2 linked regions of the Rubripirellula amarantea genome follow. The protein of the gene in region 1 interacts with the protein of each later gene in a pairwise test. Links are inferred from orthologs where the notes say so. Each region holds a gene or a part of one and is shown in the gene's direction. Other genes may lie near its edges. The genes, in order: eno and rpe.

Region 1 (3,201 bases):
GATGGCTCGGGCAATCCGGCTTCAGCAACGCGGACGGTCGTTGTTTGAGTACGCGGGTTCTAAGTACGCGGGGCTCACTACGAACGAAACCAGTTTGCTGAATGCGTTATCTCATCGAGAGGCTTCGTTCGACGTACTTGGCGAGCACATCGGATTCTAGATTAACCGCATCACCGACGCGGCATTGACCCAGCGTTGTGACGTCGAGTGTATGCGGAATCAATGCCACCGTGAACGAGTCCTGATCGACGTCGACCACCGTCAGGCTAATTCCGTCGATCGCGATGCTGCCCTTGGAAGCGACTTGGCTGGCGATACTAGCGGGCATCCGAAACCTCAAATGAGCCCATGGCGGGTCGTCTCGACGCTCGATCAATTCGCCTAATCCATCGATGTGGCCGGTCACGTAATGTCCACCTAATCGGTCACCCGACTGCAGGGAGCGTTCCAGATTGACGCTTGATCCTTTTTCGAAGCCGCCCAAATTGGTTCGCGAAAGCGTTTCCTCGCCTGCTTCAAAATCCAAGATGTCGCCATCGATTGCGACAACGGTGAGACAGCACCCGTTGTTGCAGATGCTATCGCCGATCGCGGCCCCTTGAGCGACGATTCCGGCGGAGACACGAAACCGTTTGCCGGGTGGTTGGTCGATCACTTCGACAACGGTGCCCATCGTTTCGACGAGGCCAGTGAACATGCGGGACAATCCAAATGAGTGGTTCAAAGCCCAGATGTTAACACGACGGCTTTTGCAGGCCACTAGCCACTATGGCGAACTTGCACCAAAATGCCGCCCACTGGCTCACTCTATTTCATTCCCCCTCGCTCTTTGAGGCACTCATGACGCTGATCGAATCCATCCACGCACGCCAAATTCTCGATAGCCGCGGTAATCCTACTGTTGAGTGCGAAGTTCTGTTGACGGACGGATCCTACGGACGCGCCGCTGTTCCTAGTGGTGCCAGTACCGGTGCTCACGAAGCATGGGAACTTCGCGATGGCGACAAGAGTGTCTTCATGGGCAAGGGCGTCACCACTGCGGTCAACAACGTCAACGAGAAGATCGCTGACGCTTTGCAGGGCATGGACGCGACCGACCAAGCCGGTATCGACAAGGCAATGTGCGACCTTGACGGTTCCGCGAACAAGAAGAACCTAGGTGCCAACGCGATTCTCGGTGTTTCGCTTGCCACCGCACACGCAGCGGCCAACTGCACCGGCCAACCTTTGTTCCGTTATCTCGGTGGTGCTGGTGCTCGCATGTTGCCGGCTCCCATGATGAACATCATCAACGGTGGCGAGCACGCGGACAACAATGTCGACGTGCAAGAGTTCATGGTCATGCCGCTTGGCTTCGAACGATTCAGTGACGCACTTCGCTGTGGCACCGAAATCTTCCACAACCTTAAGAAGGTTCTATCCGAGAAGGGTTACAACACCGCGGTTGGCGACGAAGGTGGGTTTGCACCTGACTTGAAGAGCAATCAAGAAGCTCTCGACGTGATCATGACCGCCATCGACAAGGCTGGCTACAAAGCTGGCGAACAAGTTTGGATCGCACTCGATGCGGCGTCGACTGAGTTCTACGATCGTTCGAAGGGCAAGTACAAGATCGACGGCAACGAACTTTCCGGCGATGAAATGGTCGACTTCTTGGCGGATTGGTGCAGCAAGTACCCGATCTGCAGCATCGAAGACGGATGCGACGAAGATGACTGGGACACCTGGAAAAAGTTGACCGACAAGATCGGCGACAAGGTTCAACTGGTTGGCGATGACTTGTTCGTCACCAACGTCGAGCGTCTGCAACGCGGCATCGACGAAGGAATCGCAAACAGCATCTTGATCAAGGTCAACCAAATCGGAACCATGACCGAAACGATCGACGCGATTCAATTGGCTCATCGCAACAACTACACTTCGATCTCGAGCCACCGCAGTGGTGAAACCGAAGATTCGACCATCGCTGACTTGGCGGTTGCTCTTTCGACCGGCCAGATCAAGACGGGCTCGGCCAGTCGAAGTGACCGCATGGCGAAGTACAATCAATTGCTTCGCATCGAAGAAATGTTGGGCGATACCGCCCAGTACGGCGGACCTGTTTTCGCAGCGAAGCTTAAGTAGTTCCGGTTTACACCGGATACGTATTTAGATTTGAAAGTTCAGGTCGGTGTCGGCGAAGCTCTCTTCGGCCGCACCGCGAACTTTCAATTGAGGCTTCTCGAGCACCACGGTTGTTCGAGGTGACACCGACCGTGTGATCCAAACACTCGAACCGATCACACTGTCGTGCCCCACGACCGTTCGCCCACCCAGAATCGTCGCGTTGGCATAGACCACCACGCGATCTTCGATCGTCGGGTGCCGCTTTTGACCGCGAATCAATTGACCATCCGAGTCAGTCGGAAAGCTGAGTGCACCGAGCGTCACCCCTTGGTAAAGCTTGACGTGCTCGCCAATCTCGCACGTCTCACCGATCACCACACCTGTTCCGTGGTCGATGAAGAAGTAATCACCGATCGTTGCGCCGGGGTGAATGTCGATGCCGGTTTCTTTGTGAGCCCACTCGGTCATCATGCGAGGGATGAACGGTACGTCCAGTTCGACCAACTCATGAGCGATCCGGTAAACCGTCGTTGCCTCGAAGCCGGGGTAGCAAAACACAATTTCGTCGGTCGTGTGAACCGCAGGGTCGCCTTCGTAGGCGGCTTGGACGTCGGTGTTGAGCGTCTTGCGAAGATCGGGAATCCGCTTGAGCAGTTCGATGGCCATCGCTTGCCCCTTGGCTTCAAAGTCGATGTCACTTTCGCAATCGGTATGATTGTGATGCACGCGTTGTTCGTGGCGAAGCGCTCGAGCGATCTCGGTGGTTAGCTGATCGTGCAGTGAATCGACCAAGCCGCCCACGTGGTAGTGGATGTTGCCCGAATGAAGTCCGACTTTGCGACGGTATCCCGGGTACAGGATGTCCTTCAAATTGTTCAGGATCTCCACCACGCCGGTGTAGCTGGGCAAGGCGCAATGCCCGAGATGGTTGATTGAATCTTCAGGCGTGTATGTGGCAACGATAGCTTCCGTCAAACGTGGAAGCTGTTCTTTGAGTCGAAAATCGGATGCCATGATGGGAGCTGCTCGTGAGAAACTGCATCGGAGTTAAAAAAAATGACCAGCAAGGCTCGCCCTGCTGGTCACGTCGTGTGA
Region 2 (3,308 bases), on another replicon or contig:
GTAGCCAGCAATTCCCTCCACTAACCAGAAGTCCTGATCGTTGCCTGGGGAATTCGCTGACTTATTGGTCGTCGCTTCACGAAAGAGTTGATGAACGACCTCATGTCGGAGCGTTGCAAGCACCTCATCCGAATTGCCCGGGTCATTCGCTGACAACTTCGGAGCAAACAGGAACGTTATTTTTCTTTCGTCGTTATAAAATCCCGTCGATCGTTCGATGCCTGGGATATCAACTCTGAGCGACTGGGCATATTCCGTTGCATCTCGAAACAAAACGACCTTCATGCGTTTCTTTGTGGTGACTCGCTTATTGATCGTTCGTAAGTAGTCGGTGATAGATTGCACGTTGTCAGGGGACGCTAGTTCCGAACCGGGAAATGCATCGAAGTGTGATGAGACTTGCGGTGCGGCTTCCCAAAAAGGAAAGCACAACTGAGTCCATACCCAGTAACACTGCTCAAGCGTCTCGGCGACTTGTGTGCTGGTTTCGCGGTCACCTCGGCTGTAAATCACAAAGTGATTGGACTGGATTTCGGCGTAAGAACCTCGCTTCCATTTCAATTCGGCGGGCGCTGAGCGTCCGCGACGAATGTCGAGACGATAGTTTTGATTCGGATCCCGATCGTTAGTCGCGAAACCGAAGTATCGCCGTATGTCTTTGTCATCGGGGGCGTGGTAGTGGGATCGCCATAACATCATGTACCGATGCCATGCCGAACCTTTTCCCGCGTGAGGGAACGAAGCAAGCAATTCGTCCGGGGTGGCATAGGAGGGCAAGGGAGTCGCCGGAGCAGTGTCAGTTTCGCCCTCGACTGACTGCGGAATAAAACAAAGTACTCGGTCGCCGCGGGTGGGTTGCGAAGCGACGATGACAGTCGGTTGCCCAAGGACAAAGAGCAAGCCAATCGCGACAATCACGGTTTGAACAGACAATGGCATGAATCACGAGAGAGTATTGGTCAAGCTTGCGAAATAGCGAGAATCAAGGACTGCTATCTAGTAGTAGCGTACGCACTTTTGTTCGTGCGCGACGTGTTTGCGACGCTCATAACTTCACATTGATTCGTTATGGTCGTGGTAACCGGTCGAATCGCGTTAAGCCGTTGGTGGTCATTTGTTTAGTTGCGATAATTTCGGAAGGTTTTAGTGGCGAATTGGTCGCCCTTGTGACCGGGTTTCGTGCACGAGTATGTAGGAATTGCCGGTAAAATCGGTTCTCTAACCCCCTGAAGGTGCTGTCGTGTTATGGATCTGAGCGATTGACAACAGTGCCCTGAGGCAGCCAATCTGAGCGTCTGAAATGGATGCCCGCGCAGGTGATTTTGATTTGGCAGTGATGCCACGATTGAAATTCGGCGTCGGGCTTTTTTGACTCAATGAGATTCAATGCATGTCGAGAGCTTCACTCGAAGCGATACGTTCAGCGACACCGGCAGTTTTGCCGAGTCTGCTGTTGTGCGATTTTGGAGACCTCAAGGGCGAAGTTGCTCGGCTGGCTGACGCTGGTACGAAGGTTTTGCACCTTGACGTCATGGATGGCCACTTCGTTCCTAATATGACCTACGCGATGCCAATCGTCGAAGGGCTGCGGCGTCACACGGACATGCCTTTGGATGTCCATTTGATGATCAGCGATCCATTGGCCTATGCCAAAGCGATGGTGGACGCGGGCGCGGACATGCTGACGTTTCATGTCGAAGCAGTCAAAGACGCCGCCGCGGTCGCTCAAGAGATCTCAGATCTCGGCGTCAATGTCGGGATCGCTTTAAATCCTGAAACGCCTTTGGCATTGCTTCGTGAATCGTTGCCGCACGTCGACATGGTTTTGGTGATGAGCGTCGAAGCGGGATTCGGCGGCCAGAAATTCAATCCAGTAGCGTTGGAAAAGCTGCAGGTCCTTCGTAAGGAATTTCCAGACCTTCTGCTTCAAATTGATGGTGGAATTGACACCAGCACGATTGGACCTGCTCGCGAGGCAGGTTGTGACCTGTTTGTCGTAGGGTCGGCTATTTTCAAGAAGGACGATTACAAGGCCGCGATCGCAGAACTAGATGACGCGATTGCCAAAGCAGAAGGAACTGCATCATGATTGCGCTAAAATCACTCGCCAATGCACCGGTGCTGTTGATCCGTCCTGGTTGCACCGAATTCGACGAGCAGCGTCGCATCAAAGGGTCGCTTGATATGCCCCTTAGTGAAGCCGGTCATCGTCAAGTCGAATCCATGACTGGCATGATCAGCGACTTTAGGCCCAAGATCATCTACACCGCACCTTGTGAGTCGGCTGTTCAAACTGCCGAACGCTTGGCGAAGGTTGGGCGATCCAAGGTAAAGATCGTCGACGCTCTTCGAAACGTCGACCATGGACTATGGCACGGCAAGCTGATCGAAGAGCTTAAGCGGAACAATCCCAAGCTCTATCGGCGTGGGCAAGAGTCACCTGATGATATTTGTCCGCCCGGTGGCGAATCATTCTTGGACGCTCGATTGCGCATTGAAAAAGCTGTTCGCAAACTGCTGAAGAAGTCAGGCGGTCAGTTGGTGGCAATTGTTGTCCCAGACCCACTCGCGCAGATTGTTCAGAACCTGCTCAGCGGCGAAGACATGTTTGACCTTTGGCAGGCCGAAACCGACTCGGGTCGCTGGGATCTTATCGAACCGGTGACCTAAGATCTCCGGCATCTCAACAAGAGGATCCATCGGCATCGCCGAAGTTCGAGTGGTCGCGGATGGCACCCAGGTCCTTAGACGCGACGAGGTCCATCGGCGAACGTTACGTAGCGAAGGATCGCGTAGTCGAACTTCGTATAGCCAGACGCTACGTACGTTTAGTAGGCACCTTCTCGCATCAGAAGTGTCCGCACGGTTCGCAATGCAATGTAGGCGTCTAGCCAGATTGACCAGTTAGTCACGTAGTAGCAATCCAGATGTACCCTCTGGTTATAGCTGGTGTCGTTCCGCCCGCTGACCTGCCAAAGACCTGTGATTCCTGGCGTGACTCGTAGGTAGAACGAGTACATGTCGCCGTAACGAGCCACTTCGCTTTGCACGATCGGGCGTGGACCCACCAAGCTCATTTCACCAACCAGGACATTCCACAACTGAGGCAACTCATCCAGGCTCGACTTACGAAGAAAGCCTCCTATACCGGGAATGATGCGTGGGTCGTTCTTCAGCTTTTGGTCCTCGATCCACTCATGGCGGGCATCGGGGTTCGATTCCAAATAGTCGTCTAAGACACGATCTGCGTTCACCACCATCGTTCGCAATTTCCACGCTTTGAAACGCCGGCCACCCCGCCCAATTCG

What was found.
Region 2: the proteins of eno (region 1) and rpe interact in binary tests that used the Escherichia coli proteins (3 or more experiments, as listed by UniProt). The link is inferred for Rubripirellula amarantea from one-to-one orthologs.

What each region holds. Positions count from the first base shown.
Region 1 is NZ_SJPI01000002.1:358,362-361,562, forward strand. Bases 108-2,982 are described here. They hold eno (phosphopyruvate hydratase), read left to right. Parts: upstream 108-840; coding sequence 841-2,124; downstream 2,125-2,982. Other genes in these bases: Pla22_RS14845 (riboflavin synthase), read right to left, coding at 108-697; Pla22_RS14855 (serine O-acetyltransferase), read right to left, coding at 2,149-2,982. Also shown: more of Pla22_RS14845, read right to left, coding at 107-107; more of Pla22_RS14855, read right to left, coding at 2,983-3,120. UniProt on the Escherichia coli protein: Catalyzes the reversible conversion of 2-phosphoglycerate (2-PG) into phosphoenolpyruvate (PEP). It is essential for the degradation of carbohydrates via glycolysis.
Region 2 is NZ_SJPI01000001.1:2,320,092-2,323,399, forward strand. Bases 258-3,239 are described here. They hold rpe (ribulose-phosphate 3-epimerase), read left to right. Parts: upstream 258-1,390; coding sequence 1,391-2,089; downstream 2,090-3,239. Other genes in these bases: Pla22_RS08485 (DUF1570 domain-containing protein), read right to left, coding at 258-939; Pla22_RS08495 (histidine phosphatase family protein), read left to right, coding at 2,086-2,670; wbaP (undecaprenyl-phosphate galactose phosphotransferase WbaP), read right to left, coding at 2,829-3,239. In the rest of the region: more of Pla22_RS08485, read right to left, coding at 1-257; more of wbaP, read right to left, coding at 3,240-3,308. UniProt on the Escherichia coli protein: Catalyzes the reversible epimerization of D-ribulose 5-phosphate to D-xylulose 5-phosphate.